Regions from separate parts of the Streptomyces sp. NPDC015532 genome, predicted to be linked through region 4. Evidence: riboswitches for the same ligand, from Rfam matches in the RefSeq annotation. Region 4 holds a riboswitch; each other region holds the start of a gene.
What was found. A riboswitch is a leader RNA that binds a small molecule or an ion and turns the genes downstream of it on or off. The one in region 4 is predicted to bind cyclic di-AMP.
Positions count from the first base shown of each region.

Region 1: linked by a shared signal. The riboswitch ahead of ACF07B_RS30150 (M23 family metallopeptidase) and the one ahead of ACF07B_RS16935 (transglycosylase SLT domain-containing protein) in region 4 are both predicted to bind cyclic di-AMP.
Region 2: linked by a shared signal. The riboswitch ahead of ACF07B_RS14220 (peptidoglycan DD-metalloendopeptidase family protein) and the one ahead of ACF07B_RS16935 (transglycosylase SLT domain-containing protein) in region 4 are both predicted to bind cyclic di-AMP.
Region 3: linked by a shared signal. The riboswitch ahead of ACF07B_RS23960 (NlpC/P60 family protein) and the one ahead of ACF07B_RS16935 (transglycosylase SLT domain-containing protein) in region 4 are both predicted to bind cyclic di-AMP.

Region 1 covers NZ_JBIBSY010000012.1:123,349-127,182, forward strand. Annotated here, with positions in the region: gene ACF07B_RS30145 (M16 family metallopeptidase) at 1-1,339, shown strand, start outside; cyclic di-AMP (ydaO/yuaA leader) riboswitch at 1,555-1,714, shown strand; gene ACF07B_RS30150 (M23 family metallopeptidase) at 1,727-2,494, shown strand; gene ACF07B_RS30155 (GntR family transcriptional regulator) at 2,690-3,382, shown strand; gene ACF07B_RS30160 (HPr family phosphocarrier protein) at 3,608-3,834, opposite strand, start outside.
Region 2 covers NZ_JBIBSY010000003.1:664,233-668,066, reverse strand. Annotated here, with positions in the region: gene ACF07B_RS14230 (TetR/AcrR family transcriptional regulator) at 1-9, shown strand, start outside; gene ACF07B_RS14225 (SGNH/GDSL hydrolase family protein) at 271-1,056, opposite strand; gene ACF07B_RS14220 (peptidoglycan DD-metalloendopeptidase family protein) at 1,328-2,242, opposite strand; cyclic di-AMP (ydaO/yuaA leader) riboswitch at 2,247-2,404, opposite strand; gene ACF07B_RS14215 (tyrosine-protein phosphatase) at 3,045-3,834, shown strand, end outside.
Region 3 covers NZ_JBIBSY010000008.1:93,066-96,899, reverse strand. Annotated here, with positions in the region: gene ACF07B_RS23965 (hypothetical protein) at 7-324, shown strand; gene ACF07B_RS23960 (NlpC/P60 family protein) at 419-2,296, opposite strand; cyclic di-AMP (ydaO/yuaA leader) riboswitch at 2,304-2,475, opposite strand; gene ACF07B_RS23955 (hypothetical protein) at 2,975-3,205, shown strand; gene ACF07B_RS23950 (alpha/beta hydrolase) at 3,216-3,834, opposite strand, start outside.
Region 4 covers NZ_JBIBSY010000004.1:552,415-556,248, reverse strand. Annotated here, with positions in the region: gene ACF07B_RS16940 (HAD family hydrolase) at 267-1,076, shown strand; gene ACF07B_RS16935 (transglycosylase SLT domain-containing protein) at 1,292-2,053, opposite strand; cyclic di-AMP (ydaO/yuaA leader) riboswitch at 2,059-2,217, opposite strand; gene ACF07B_RS16930 (CocE/NonD family hydrolase) at 2,912-3,834, opposite strand, start outside.

The DNA of each region.
Region 1 (3,834 bases), on a different contig from region 4:
GCCGAAGCCGTGGGCGTTCCCCGCACCCCAGCGGGGCACCCTGGACAACGGTCTGACCATGCTGCGCTGCCATCGCCCCGGCCAGCAGGTCGTGGCCGTCGAGGTGAACCTCGACGCGCCGCTGGACGCCGAGCCGGCGGGCCTGGACGGCATCGCCACGATCATGGCGCGCGCCTTCTCCGAGGGCACCGACAAACACTCGGCCGAGGACTTCGCCGCCGAACTGGAGCGCTGCGGCGCCACGCTCGACGCCCACGCGGACCACCCCGGTGTGCGCCTGTCCCTCGAAGTGCCCGTCTCGCGCCTGGCCAAGGCCCTCGGCCTGCTCGCCGACGCCCTGCGGGCCCCCGCGTTCGCGGACAGCGAGGTCGAGCGGCTGGTGCGCAACCGGCTGGACGAGATCCCGCACGAGACGGCCAATCCCGCCCGCCGTGCCGCCAAGGAGCTCTCCAGGCAGCTGTTCCCGGAGAGCGCCCGCATGGCGCGCCCGCGGCAGGGCACCGAGGAGACCGTCCAGAACATCGACGCGTCGGCCGTTCGCGCGTTCTACGAGAGGCACGTGCGCCCCGCCACGGCCACCGCCGTCGTCGTCGGTGACCTGACCGACGTCGATCTCGACGAACTGCTCGCCGACACGCTCGGCGCCTGGACCGGCTCGGCCGCCAAGCCGCGCCCCGTGCCGCCGGTGAGCGCCGACGACACCGGCCGCGTGATCATCGTCGACCGCCCCGGCGCCGTCCAGACGCAGCTGCTCATCGGCCGGGTCGGCGCGGACCGGCACGACCGTGTGTGGCCCGCGCAGGTCCTCGGCACGTACTGCCTCGGCGGCACCCTCACCTCGCGCCTGGACCGCGTCCTGCGCGAGGAGAAGGGCTACACCTACGGCGTGCGGGCGTTCGGGCAGGTCCTGCGCTCCGCGCCGGACGGCACGGGTGCCGCGATGCTCGCCATCAGCGGCTCGGTCGACACCCCCAACACCGGTCCGGCGCTCGACGACCTGTGGACGGTGCTGCGCACCCTCGCGGCCGAGGGACTGACCGACGCGGAGCGCGACGTCGCCGTGCAGAACCTGGTGGGCGTCGCGCCCCTCAAGTTCGAGACGGCCGCGGCGGTCGCGAGCACGCTCGCGGACCAGGTCGAGCAGCACCTGCCGGACGACTATCAGGCGACGCTCTACCGCCAACTGGCCGCCACCGGCACCGTGGAGGCCACCGCGGCGGCCGTGAGCGCCTTCCCGACGGACCGTCTGGTGACCGTCCTGGTGGGCGACGCGGCGCAGATCGCGGAGCCCGTCAGGGCCCTCGGAATCGGTGAAGTCACCGTGGTGGCCGCCGAGTAGAACCCGTGCGACGCGTGAGGGCCCTGACGGCTGAAGAGCCGTCAGGGCCCTTCCTTTTCCGAAAGCCGTTCCCAAGATGTCCGTATTCGTATGACGGTTACCCTTCTGCCCTGTGGGATGCGTTACAAAAATCGTGATCCGTTTGTTGTTCGAAAGATGCCCCGCATAGCTTCGGTGCGGCTGTTCGTCACGCAGTGCGCCGCGCCCGCGGCACCGGACAGTCATCGCCGAGTCCCCCATGACGCGAGTCAGGGGAGCCGGGGACCCACACGTAGTCCCTGGGGTGAATCGGACGCCCTCTCCGGAGGGGGTCCGTAGGAGACCTTCCTGCTCCGAACCCGTCAGCTAACCCGGTAGGCGAGAGGGAAGGAAAGGATCAGCCCCTACATGGCGTTCACCTGTGGCACCGGCAAGCATCGTCGTACGAGCCGCGTGCACAGCACGACCACCACGACCGCCGTCGGGGTCGCGGCGCTCACCACCACCGGTGTCATCGGAACCCTGGGCGCCCCCGCGTTCGCCGCGGAAGCCTCCGTCGAGCAGACCGGGCTGACCCAGACCATCACCCTCAACGACACGGTCGCCGACCAGATCGACGCCCAGGCCTTCGCCCAGCTGCGTGCCGCCGACGAGGCCGCCGCGCGCAAGCAGGCCGAGCAGACCGCGCGCAAGCAGGCCGCCGAGCAGGCCCAGGAGCTGCGCGAGACCAAGGAGCGCGCCGCCCGCGAGGCCGAGCGCAAGCGCCTGAACACGTTCGTCATGCCGATCACCGGTTCGTACGTCTCGACCGGCTACCAGGCGAGCAGCAGCCTCTGGTCCTCCGGCAGCCACACCGGCGTCGACTTCCACGCAGCGTCCGGCACCTCGGTCCACGCCGTCGGCTCCGGCACGGTCGTCACGGCCGGCTGGGGCGGCGCCTACGGCAATCAAGTCGTGATCAAGATGCACGACGGCACGTACACCATGTACGGCCACCTGTCGTCCATCGGGGTGTCCGTGGGCCAGACGGTCACTCCGGGGCAGCAGATCGCCCTCTCCGGGGACACCGGCAACACCACCGGACCGCACCTTCACTTCGAGGCCCGTACGACCGCGGAGTACGGATCGGACATGAACCCGGTCGCGTACCTGCGCTCGCACGGCGTCAACGTCTGACGACCGCTTCGCGGCTTCTTCACCGCTTTCGATGCCCCGGCTCACCGAGCCGGGGCATCGCCGTTTCCGGACGCGTCTGTCCAAAAAATATCCCTGGATTCAGGCCTGCCATCGGAAATTCAGGCTTCCTGCAATAGAGTCACTGAACAAGCGTCAATCGACGGCGTTTCACGGGGATTAAAGCGGAGGTCGGTCATGCGTATTCCGGCACACTCGGTGTGCACGGCGATCCGTGACGACATCGTCGCGGGTGTCTACGAGCGCGGCGGCCGCCTCACCGAGGAACTGCTCGCGCGCCGGTACGGCGTCTCGCGCGTCCCCGTGCGCGAGGCCCTGCGCACGCTGGAGGCCGAGGGGTTCGTGGTCACCCGCCGTCACGCGGGCGCGTGTGTCGCGGAGCCCACCGAGCTGGAGGCCGCAGACCTCCTGGAGATGCGCATGCTGCTGGAGCCGCTGGGGGCCGCGAGGGCCGCGCAGCGGCGCACCGAGGCCCACCTGAAGGTGCTGCGAGGACTGGTCAGGCTGGGGCAGGAGCGTTCCAGGCGAGGCCACAGCGAGGATCTGCGCTCGTTGGGCGGCTGGTTCCACGAGACGCTCGCGCAGGCGTCCGGCAGCCCCGCGCTCACTTCGACGCTCGCCCAGCTGCGTCACAAGATCGCCTGGATGTACTCGGTGGAGGCGCCGGCCGACCCCACGGAGTCCTGGGCGGAGCACGGCGGCATCGTGGACGCGGTCGCCCGCGGGGACAGCGAGCGGGCCCGCGCGATCACCGCCCTGCACACCGAGCGCGCCACGGCCGTGCACCGGCTCCGATTTCCCGGCGGCGACCGGCCGGATCGTGTGAGAAGTTCGCAACATCCCGTAAACATGACGGGCCCGCGTCATTAACACGGGCGCCGTATACAAAGAGGGATATTCGGCAGGGGCTCATTTCTGATGCCCTTTTATGCGTGTGTCCGGAATTTCGGCGCACGTCATTCCCATGGCCATGGAGCGAGGTCGTACGTGGCGGGTGGGGAATTTCCGAGCGAGAGTACGGAAAACGACTGAGCCGCGCCACCCGGTGAGGGGGGCGCGGCTCGGTCGTGTGTGTCCGGATGCCTCGTGGGCGGCTCAGACGGTCTCGGGGAGCTCGTCGAGCCCCTCGGCGACCAGCTTCGCCAGACGGTCGAGAGCGACCTCCGCGCCCTCGGAGTCCGACGTGAGGACGATCTCCTCGCCGCCCTGGGCGCCCAGGCCGAGGACCGCGAGCATGGAGGCCGCGTTGACGGGGTCGCCGTCGGCCTTGGCGATCGTCACGGGGATGCCGGAAGCCGTGGCGGCCCGGACGAAGATGGAGG
Region 2 (3,834 bases), on a different contig from region 4:
GTGCGATAGCGGGCACGGCGTCCGGTCCCGGCCTCCCGGCCCCGTACCGCGCTTCCCCCGCTCCCCGGCTCGGACCGCCGTACGGGCCGTCGTCCCGGATCTCGCCGGGAGCGACCGGTGCCCTGATCCCCGTCCGGTGCCCTGATCCCCGTCCGGTCCAATGATCCCCGTCCGGTCCAGGGTGCCACGGGCCCCTGACCAGGCCGGCCGGGCGCCCGGGTACCGGTCCCGACCGGTCCGACCGGGCCCGCCGACCGGGCCGGTGCCGTCTCAGGCCACCGACTCGATGCGCAGCTTGATGTCGTCCGGGGAGAGAGCGCCCTTGGCCGCGACGTGATCGCCCGAGGACTCCCCGCGCAGCCGCCGTCCGATCCACGGGACGAGGTACTCGCGCGCCCACTGGATGTTGTCGCGGCGCACCTCCAGCGTGCCGCGCGGCGGCAGCGGCGGCCAGGGCTGGTCCGGGTCGGCCGGGACCTCCAGGCCGAGGAGCTGTCCGGCACGGAGCGCCACCCGGGTGTGCCCCTCGGGCGAGAGGTGCAGCCGGTCACCGTCCCAGGCGCGGCGGTCCTGGATCGTCTTCAGGGACCAGAGGTCGAGGACGGGACAGCCGTAGCGGTCCGCGATGGCACGCACATGTCCGTTGTACGTGGCGATCTTGCCGCGCAGGTGCTTGAGCACGGGGACGCCACGGGTGTCGAAGCCGGTGGTCACCAGGACGGTGCCCACGGCGGAGGTGAGGTCGGCGATCGCGCGCTCGAAGCGTTCCGCGACCTCGTCGGGGTCGGTGCCGGGGCGGATGATGTCGTTGCCGCCGGCGCAGAACGAGACCAGGTCCGGGCCGAGTTCCTTGGCCCTCTGGAGCTGGGTCTCGACGATCTGGTCGAGCAGTTTGCCGCGCACGGCGAGGTTGGTGTAATCGAAGTCGCCTTCGGGCCTGCGGTCCGCGAGAAGTACCGCGAACCGGTCGGCCCAGCCGACGAACGCCCCGTCGGGCCCAGGGTCGCCGACGCCCTCGGTGAAGCTGTCCCCCACCGCCACGTACGACCCGATCACTGATCTGTTGTCACTCTTCGAATCGTCTGCCACATGGAGCATGATTCACCTTTTGATGTGAGCTACGCGACCGTAGGGAAGGGTTGACGACCGGTGAGATAAGCCACTCGCCAAGCATTGGTCAACTCCGGAATAAGGCTTGAGACAAGGGCGTTGGAGCAGCGATCACCCAGAGGCCGTCGCCACGGACGCACCGAAGGCCGGACCCAGGGGATCGTGGGGTCCGGCCTTCGGAGATCTTCCTGCCGTCAGGAGCAGGAGGCGGGGGGTGTCAGCCCACGGCGACACCGTGCGAGCGCAGGTACGCGACCGGGTCGACGTCGGAGCCGTAGTCCGGCGTGGTGCGGATCTCGAAGTGCAGGTGCGGTCCGGTGACGTTGCCCGTCGCGCCGGAGAGACCGATCTGCTGCCCCTCGGTCACGGTCTGCCCCGCGGAGACGGACAGCGACGACATGTGGGCGTACTGGGAGTACTTGCCGTCGGCGTGCTGGATGACGACCTGGTTGCCGTAGGCGCCGCCCCAGCCCGCGGAGACGACCGTGCCCGCGGCTATGGACTTGAGCGTGCTGCCGGTCGGGACCACGAAGTCCACGCCCGTGTGGTAGCCGCTGGACCACATGCTGCCCGCCACCTTGTAACCGGTGCCGACGGAGCTGCTCGCGACCGGCAGGGTGTAGCCGGAAGAGCCGGCGGTGGAAGCGCTGTCGGTGGAAGCGCTGGTGGAGGGGGTCGGGTCGGTGGCCGGGGCCGCCTGGCCGGACTTCGCCGAGGTGGTCGTCCGGGTGGCGGTGTGCGTGGCCGAGTGGGCGACGGCGGCCTTCTTGCCGAGCGACAGCTTCAGACCGGGGTGGATCAGCGACGGGTCGCCGCCGATGGCGGAGCGGTTGTCGGCGTAGATCTTCTTCCAGCCGCCGCTGACGTTCTGCTCGTCGGCGATCTTCGAGAGGTAGTCGCCCGACCTCACCGCGTACGTCTTCGTCGTGGCGGCCTTGGCGGCCTTCTTCACGGGAGCGGCGGTCGCCGCCTTCTCGACATGCTGCGCGACGGCGGTGGCCGGGGTCGCGGCGTGGGCGCCGGTGGCCCCCATCAGGGGCAGCGCGAGTGCGGCGCCACCGGTTCCGGCCACGGCGATCGAGCGGGTGAAACGGAGGGACTTGGGACGGCGGTGCTTACCCTTCGCGGGCATGACGATTTCCTCTCCGGCGCCTGCGGGGTGAGCTGTCGGGTGCGGGCTGGAGATGCCCGGCCGCGCTGCTGCGCGGCTGTACCCCTAGCCTGTTCCGGAAATCGGACCAGGCGCGGAACCTGTGGGTCCCCCGCTCCTGCCGTGTACGGGTGAGTGTGCGGATTCCGGGCGGCGGCAGGATTGGGCGTCCGTCCGGATTGAGGCAGAACGTAAGCGACATGAGAGCGCGTCGACAACTATGTGCGGTTTCTGTGCGCTCGCCTTTCTTGATCCATGCGGAAACCGCCGTCACCCTCCGTGGAGTGACGATCTTCCGGCCCTCTCAACCCCCGGGAAAGTGACCGGTGTTGAGATAGGAGGACGGCAACGCATCGTCACGAATATGACGCTCCTCACGCGACTCGGCCCAGGGCGCCCTATTCCAGGGCTAGTTGTCACTAAGGTGCCTATTCGGACAGAACAGACAGATGCAGCATCGGCGGATATCCATCACATCCGGACCCCTGGTCGAAATGGCGCACATAACGGAGCACGCCAATGCCGCTTTTCATCGCAATTGCCCCATGAGGCCGAAGCGGCCGGGGGTACGCGATCGACCCGCCCCGTCATTCGAACAATCATTCGACACCGGGCGGCGCAAAGTGCCGTCTCCAGGGCGTTCCGTCCGGAAGGGGTCGCCTGTGGACAACTCATTGCCCGAGGAACCCATGTCGTATCGTCGAGAGCGCGAGCCGGTACAACTGCCGACGAGCGGCGCCGAGTCCAGCCCGGCGACGCCGGCGGCCGAATGGGAGGAGCCCCCGTGACGCAGCAGGTCCCGTCGACCGAGCCCGAGCTCGGCGGAGTGCGTAACTTCCGCGACGTGGGCGGACTGCCCACCGTGGACGGCCGGCGTGTGCGTCATGGGCACCTGTTCCGCAGCGGCCACCTCGCCCACGCCACGGAGGAGGACGCCGCGTTCCTCTCGTCCCTGGGACTCCACACGATCTTCGACTTCCGCAACGCCGCGGACCAGAAGCTGGAGGGCCCGGACGTCGAACTGCCGGGCGTGCGGAACGTGAACCTCCCGCTGAGCGACCCGGCGGACGGCAGCGAGTTCTGGAAGATGGTCCGCGACGGCGATCTCGACCAGTTGCGCGCGATTCTCGGCGACGGCAAGGGCGAGAACCGGATGATCAACTCCTACCGCACGATCATCAAGGAGCGCACGGCCGAACACTCCGAGGTCCTGCGCTCGCTGGCCGACGACAGCGTGCCCGCGCTGATGCACTGCGCGGCGGGCAAGGACCGCGCCGGGCTGTCCATCGCGGTCACCCTGCTCGCCCTCGGCGTCGAGCGCGAGGCGATCGTGGCCGACTACCTGGAGTCGAACGCCGCCCACCGCCGTTACAAGGTGCACCGCAACGGCTCCTCGGCCGGTGCCTACTCCCCCGAGGTGATGGAACTGCTCAGCCCGCTGTTCGACGCGCGGGCCGCGTATCTGACAGCCGCCTTCGAGACCATCGAGGAGACCTGGGGCAGCGTCGAGGTCTATCTGGAGCAGGGACTGGGACTGACGCCGGAGCTGCGGGACCGCCTGCGCGGGCGGCTCC
Region 3 (3,834 bases), on a different contig from region 4:
GCCCCTGTGACCACCTACGTCATCACCGTTCCCGGGACGTTCGTCCACGGCCTGTCCGACACCTCCCGTGCCGACGTGGAGCGCAGGCTTCGCCCCCAGGACCCGCAGAACACGGACCTGGGCGAGAGCGAGGAACTGAGCCTGCTGTCCGTCGACGAGGACAACCGGTTCTCCGTCCGGCTGGAGGTCGAGGCGGCGGACCGGAGAGCTGCCGAGGCCGAAGCCGTGCGGCTCGTCTCCGGCGCACTCCTGTCCAGCGGCCTGTCCCCCGACGACGCCCCCCTGGGACCTGCCGCCGTCACGGGCATCGACAGCGAATTCTGACGGCGTGCCGTCGGGCCCCGTCCTCGCGGACGGGGGCACTGCACGAGCGGCCGGTATGCCCCGGACGGCGGTACGCCCCCGTCCGGACCGGAGCTCAGACCGGACGTACGACGCTGTGGATGGCCGCCTGCCCGGCGTACGCGACCGACTCCTCGGCGATCCGCGCTCCGGGACTCGGAGCGTGGACCATCATGCCGTCACCCACGTAGAGACCGACGTGACTCACGTTGGCGTGGAAGAAGACCAGGTCACCCGGCTGCATGGCGCCGAGGGCGACCGCCGGGCCGACCTGTGCCTGGTCCTGCGTCGCGCGGGGGAGCATGACCCCGGCACTCTTCCAGGACGCCTGCGTGAGCCCGGAGGGGTCGTACGAACCGGGTCCGGACGCTCCCCACACGCACGGTCTGCCGATCTGGGCACGGGCGAAGGCGACCGCCTCGGCGGCCCTGCTGTCGGGTCCGACGACCGGCGGGGCGGCGGGCGCGACAAGACTGTCGATACTGAACCCGGGGTTCGTGTCGACGGCCGCTGGAGCGGCGGGCCACGTCTGTCGCTCGCCGGCCGGCCGCAGCGCCTGACGCCAGGCGTCGTCGGCCGACGGAGGCGCCGGCGGGCCGGCCGGAGGAGCGGGGGCCGGCTGATACGCGACGGGACCCGGCGCCGGCTCGTACGCCGGAGGCTGCGGCACCGGCTCACTCACCGGAGGCATCGGAGCCGGCTGGTACCCGCTGGGCCGCGCCGGCGTCTCGTACGCGAGGGGCAGGAGCACCGACGTGTACTCGGAGGGCGGGGGCGGCGGCTCGTACCCGAGGGGCAGGAGCACCGACCGGTACTCACCGGTCGGCGGCGCCGCCTCGTACGCCCGGGGCATGGACCCCGTATCGAAGACCGCGGGCATGGGCTCCGGCCGGGGTGCCGCGGGCTGGGGCGTCGGCTCGTACGGGGCGGGCTGGGGCGCCGCCTGGAACACGGGTGCCTGAGCGGCCGCCGGGAACGAGCCGGTCTGACCGACCAAAGGGAAGGATCCCGTCTGACCCACCGAGGGGAAGGATCCGGTCTGACCGACCGACGGGAAGGACCCCGCCTGGCCGACCGACGGGAACGAACCCGTCTGACCCACCGACGGGAAGGATCCGGTCTGGCCGACCGACGGGAACGAACCCGTCTGACCCACCGACGGGAAGGATCCGGTCTGGCCCACCGACGGGAAGGATCCGGTCTGGCCCACCGACGGGAACGAACCCGTCTGACCCACCGACGGGTAGGACGGGAGCTGGGGTTCCTCCACCGGCCGGTACTCGATCGCCGGAACCTGCGCGACGGGCATGCTCTGCCGTGCCGCGTGCCGCGCCATCAGCTCCTGCGCGGCGGCGAGCTTGCGCCGGGCCGTCTGCTTCTTGACGTGCAGCGAGGGCTTCGGTGAGGCGGCTTCCGGAACGGACCCCGCGGGAAGCGCCGCACGGCCCGCCGTGTCGGCTCCGGGCGCCGGGGCGCTACCGGCCGCCGGACCCGCGGTCAACTCCAGGACGGGGCGCGCGGCCGGCTCCGAAGCCGGACCGGCGGTCAGCTCCCGCATCGGGGCCGCGGTCAACTCGGCGACGGGCCGCACGATCTGCTCCAGCTGATACACCGTCGGAAGCTCCGCCGAGGGCCCCCTGGCACCCTTCGCGCCCTCCCTCGGACGGGCACTCTCGCCGCCGCGCGCCTGCTGCCTGTCGGCCGGAAGGATGGCGGGAGCCGAGGGTCCGAACCGGGAGCGTGCCCCGTCGTACAACTGCCGCATCAGATCTTCCTGGGCGGGATCGGAAACCTCGCCCCCCTGCCCGGCACCGCGTCGGCCCGGCCTGCGGGTGGAGTTCGCCAGGGCGCGGGTCCCGTTGAAGTTGCCGCTGGCGAGCTCCGCCTGGTCGTAGAGGGACGAGAGCCGTCGGGCGACTTCTTCGCCGCTGGGCGGGGTGCGTTCCGGCGCCATGGAGTAGTACTCCTTCCGTCGTCCGCCTACCGGGTTAGCTGTCGGGTTCGGGCGGACGATTCCGGAAGGTATGCCCTACGACCCCTGCCCCGAAAGGCAGTTGGCCGATTCACCCCAGGTTCGGTGGGTCCCCGGCTCCAGCCGCCACGGGGACGGGCAGGACTCGGCGGAGGCCGCACCGCCCGGCGAACTTCGCCGGAGGGAGTCGGGCGGCCCGGTCGCCAACTTAGCCATGTTGTGCACCGGATGTGAAGATCCACGTCCCAGATGTCCGATACATTTTCGTGACCTTCATCGCATCGCCTCGCAGCGCGACGGTGAGGACACGGGCCGTGCTCGAAAAGGCCGCTGAGCAAGGATGTTGGGCGACCTGGACCCGATGACCGTCCCGGCCCCGCCCCGGAATCCCGTTCGGCCGGCCCGCCCCGCTCCACTCCGATTCCCTTCCGACCACAGGGGAGTGACCCGTCCAGGTCCGCCGGTCAGCCGCCCAAGCGTCCCGGATGTGTCGAAAGCGTGCACAGAACTGGCGTTCCCTGGCATGTCGTTCGACATCGACGGCACCGTTTGGTCACACCTTGACCAGTTCTGGCCGAGCTGACCGGATCACCGCTGCGGCCACGCGCCGGCCGTACCGTCGAGCACGTCAGACCACGAGAGCGAGTCGAGGATCCCCACGTGCACGATGCGCCGATCTATGCCCAACTGATCTCCGAACGAGGCGACATACCGAGGCTCGTGCGAAGCGAGGCCCGTCGGCTGCAACGCGACTTCGAGTGGATCCTCAGCTGGGATCCGTCGACGGGCGCCCCGCTTCCCGCGTCCACCGCGCGGCCGGCGTCCGGCGGCCGCCGCTCCTTCTCCCCCACCCCGGATCCCGACGACCGGCTCGACACCCCGGCCCCCTGACGGCCGGCCGCTAGAGAACGTCGGGTTCGCCGCCCGGTCGTTCGGCGGGGAGCGGGTCGAGCCCGCCACCGATCCGGGTCACCAGAGCGGCGACCGTCGCACCCGTGGCCCTGTGCCAGGTCCGCGCGCGCCGGAGCATCGCGTGGTCACCGCCCTCGACCCGCACGGCGCTCGCGGAGGCACCCGCCTCCGCGGCCCGGCGGACGAGGGCGAACGACCCCGCGGGGTCGGTGACCCGGTCCCGGTCACCGTGCAGCACGATCACGCGCTTGTCCCGGAGGTGGGCCACCGGCTCACCCTCGGGGCACCAGGGCGCCAGCGCCACCACGGCCCGGACCTGAGGCGCGGCCGCGGCCCGCAGGGCGGCGCGCCCGCCCATCGAATGGCCCACGAGCACGACCGGCACCTCCCCCACCAGATCGGTGAGTTCGTCCAGAGCCCGCAGTACGTCGGCGAGGGGGTCGGCGTCCACGCCGTTCCACCCCCGGTAGCGGTAGCGCACCTGCCCGACGAAAGCGTTCTCGTCCGGCAGGGCTCTCGTCACGGAGCGCACGAACGGCCGCATCCGGGCGCGTGCCGCGTTCCACGGCCGCAGCGGGTCCTTGCTGTCGGCGGTCCCCCCGTGAAGG
Region 4 (3,834 bases):
TTGCCGATGCCAGGCCCCGATGGCCGGCGTGGTGTGTGCGGCGACCGAGGTGGCCTGATGGCTAGTTGGCCTTGATGCAGGGGGTGTTGGGGAGTTGTGGTCGGTCGTGTGCGGGAAAGTCGGTGTGGACGGAAGTGGAGCCTGGGTGATCCGAAGCGGTCGCAACGCGCTTACCACCGTGCGGTGAACGGCGATGCTGACGGGATACCGGACGTCGTCCGGTTCAGGCCGGGCCGATGAGTCGTTCGATCCGTATTCTTCGGATCATGGCCGCTCCGACTGCATATTCACTCATCGCCACTGACCTGGACGGAACGCTGCTGCGCGGCGACGACACCCTCTCCGACCGGTCACGCGCCGCGTTGGCGAAGGTGACCCAGGCGGGTGCCCGGCATCTCGTGGTCACGGGCCGACCCGCACCGCGTGTGCGACCGCTTCTCGATGAACTCGGCGGCGAGGGACTGGCGGTGTGCGGGCAGGGGGCGCAGCTGTACGACGCCGGCACGGACCGCATGCTGTGGTCGGTGACCCTGGACAGGGAACTGGCGGAGACGGCGCTCGGCAAGATCGAGGCGGAGGTCGGGCTGCTGTACGCGGCGGTCGACCAGGACGGCGTGGACGGGCTGACGCTCATCGAGCCGGGCTATGTCATGCCGCATCCGACGCTGCCGGCGGTGCGGGTGCCGCGCCGGGACGACCTCTGGGCGGAGCCGATCAGCAAGGTGTTGCTCCGTCACCCCTCTTTGTCCGACGACGAGTTGGCGTCGGCGGCACGGGGAGTGGTCGGTTCGCTGGCGACGGTCACCATGTCCGGTCCCGGCACCGTCGAACTCCAGCCATGCGGGGTGACCAAGGCGACCGGACTGGCTCTCGCCGCGGCGCACCTCGGGCTCACCCCGGACGCCACGCTCGCGTTCGGTGACATGCCCAATGACATCCCGATGTTCGACTGGGCGGCCCGCGGTGTGGCGATGGCCAACGCCCATCCGGAACTGAAGGCGGTCGCCGACGAGATCACCCTGTCGAACGAGGACGACGGGATCGCGGTCGTGCTGGAGCGCCTCTTCGGCTTCTGACAAATCCCGTCTGCCCGGCGAGGCCAAAGGCCCCAGCGGTGCGGAGTGCGGCAGCGAGGCTCGCTGCCGCACTCGCGGACCCGCTTCCGCCGGCATGTTCGGAGCGCAGCCGGTGACGCGACCGCAACGCACCCGCCGACGGGCCGGGAGGGCGCCGTCGGCGGGTGCGGATGAAGACGTGGTGCGCGGTGCGGGGTGCGCGGTGCGGGGTGCGATCAGTAGGCGCCGTTGACGTTGTCCATCGAGCCGTACTTGTCGGCCGCGTAGTTGCAGGCCGCGGTGATGTTGGCGACCGGGTCGTAGATGTTCCACGACGTGCCGGCCACGTGGTACGCCTGGAACGTGGGGTCGATCACCTGGAGCAGGCCCTTGGAGGGGATGCCCGCGGCGGCGTTGGAGTCCCAGTTGTTGATGGCGTTGGGGTTGCCGGAGGACTCGCGGATCACGTTGCGGTGGATGCCGTCGTAGCTGCCCGGGATGCCGGCCTTGGCCATGACGTCCAGGGATTCCTTGATCCAGCCGTCGAGGTTGTTGGCGTACGTCTTGGCGGCGGCCTGGGTGACGGTGGTCGCCTTGGACTTGGCGACGGCGGTGGTCGCCTTGGCCGTGGTGCTGACGGTCGTCGACTTCAGCGTCTTCGTGCCCACGGTCAGCTTCAGGCCCGGACGGAGCAGGGCGGGGTTGTCACCGATGACCGCGCGGTTCGCCGCGTACAGCTTCTTCCAGCCGCCGCTCTTGGGGTACTTCTGCGCCACCTTGGACAGCGTGTCGCCGGCGACCACCTTGTAGGTGACGAGCTGCACGTTGGGGACCACCGCGGTGTGTGCGGCCTGCGGGGCCTGGGCCGGGGTGGCGGCGCTGGCGCCGGTCGCGCTCACGAGCGGGAGGGCGAGGGCGAGACCGCCCGTTCCGGCGGCGATCATGCCCCGGGTGATGACGTTGGTCTTCATGCGGCTGTGCTTGCCTCGTACGGGCATGACGAAAGTCCTCTCCGACGCCTGCGAGGTGAGCTGTCGGGTTCGGGCGGGAGATGCCCGGCCGCGCTGTGAGCGCGGCTTCACCCCAAGCCGGTCCGGTGTGCCCGGATCGGCGGCTTACCTGTGGTTCCCCCGCTCCTGCCGTGCGTGGGTCGATGGGTTGCCGGGCGGCGGCAGGATTCGGCGATCCGCCCGGGGTCGACCAGAACGTATGCGAGAGCACATGTCCGAAACAAGATGAGATTTGACCGCGAAGATCGCTTTCTCCTGGTTGATGCGCGGGTAAAAAGTCCGATTGCGCCGGAATTGGATCCTCAACTTGCCTTTGGCAAACGGGTTGGGCCGGGAGGGGTGCGCGTCGGGGGCCGACCTCGCCGGTGACTCAACTCACCAGACCAAAGAGCATCAAGGCGTCATGAGGGGGTAATTCGGGCATTGCGCTTGTGGTGGGAGTCGCCGCCGAGCCCTTCGCGGGGCGCCGAGCGGCCCTTGATGCGGCGGGAATTGTGGCGCGGGACACATGGGGGACGTGGCCGTCCGGCGGTGGGAGCGCCGCGTCTGCGCGAGCCAGAGCCGCCCGGACGCGAGCCAGAGCCGCCCGGACGCGAGCCGAAGCTGCCCGAGGACGCGAGCCGGACCCGGGCCGGTGGCCGGTGAAGTGCGCCTCGCGTCAACGGTGTTCGCCACGCGAGCCACACGCCACTGACCTGCCGCTGTACCGGCGCCGTCCTGTCGCTGTCCGGCCTCTGTCCGGCGCGCGGCGATACGCCGGCGCTCGCGCCGTGAGCGCGTCACGCCGGCCCGGGCATGGGGTGCGCGGGGGTCCGGGGGAGTGAACTCCCGTGCCCGTGAGCCCAGTCAGCCGGCTGTGCGCGGGATGCGCTTCTCCCAGGTCCGGTGGAAGACGACCTCGTCCCCGTCCTTGCAGACGAGCTCGTCGGTCGTGACGAAGTCCTGTGCGTCGCAGGTGACGGCGGAGACCGTCTCGACGCGGGCGTCCCACGGCAGGTCCGGGCGGTGCAGCCGGATCGACCAGGTGGAGTGGGCGCGGGCGGACAGCGGGTCCGTGGCGTCGATCGTGTACGTCTCCCGGGCGTCCTCCGTGCATTCGAGGCCGTCGGGGTACACGCGGGTGCCGCCGCGCCCCGGGTTCTCCTCCAGGCGCCAGGTCTGCGCGGCCACGTCGCGCAGGACCAGACGTCGGGGGCGCGGCTCGTCCAGGGTCGCGGAGACGGTCACGCCGAGGGGCTCGAACTGCTCCGGTTCCTCGAAGGCGACCGAGGGGTCCGACTCCGTTGCCCGTACCGGGAGTTCCAGGACGCTGCCGATCGGCTCCAGGGTGAAGCCCGCCTCCGAGCCCGGCTGGGGCCAGATCCAGGGCCAGTACGCGGAGGAGACGCCCAGCCGGATCCGGTGGCCCGCCGGGAACGCGTAGCCGATGGCGTTCAGGTCGAACACCACGTTCTCCGTGGTGCCCGGTTCCCAGGGGACCGCCCGGTCGGGGCCCTGGCGCGCCGAGAGGTTCAGGGCGCCGCGGGTGACGAGCGTGGACGCTCCGTCCGGGGCCACGTCGCACAGCCGGGCGATCACCTGGCCCCTGGGCGCCGCGGACGTCAGCCGCAGATTGACCCGGGGGCGGCCCAGCACCCAGATGTCCTCCGGCACCTCGAACTCGAAGCAGGCCGACCGTGCGTCCTCCTCCCGTTGGTCCGGCGGCAGGTCGGCCTCGTCGCCGGAAGGGGACAGCCGGCCCGCGTCGACCCCCGTGTGCTGCGGGGACC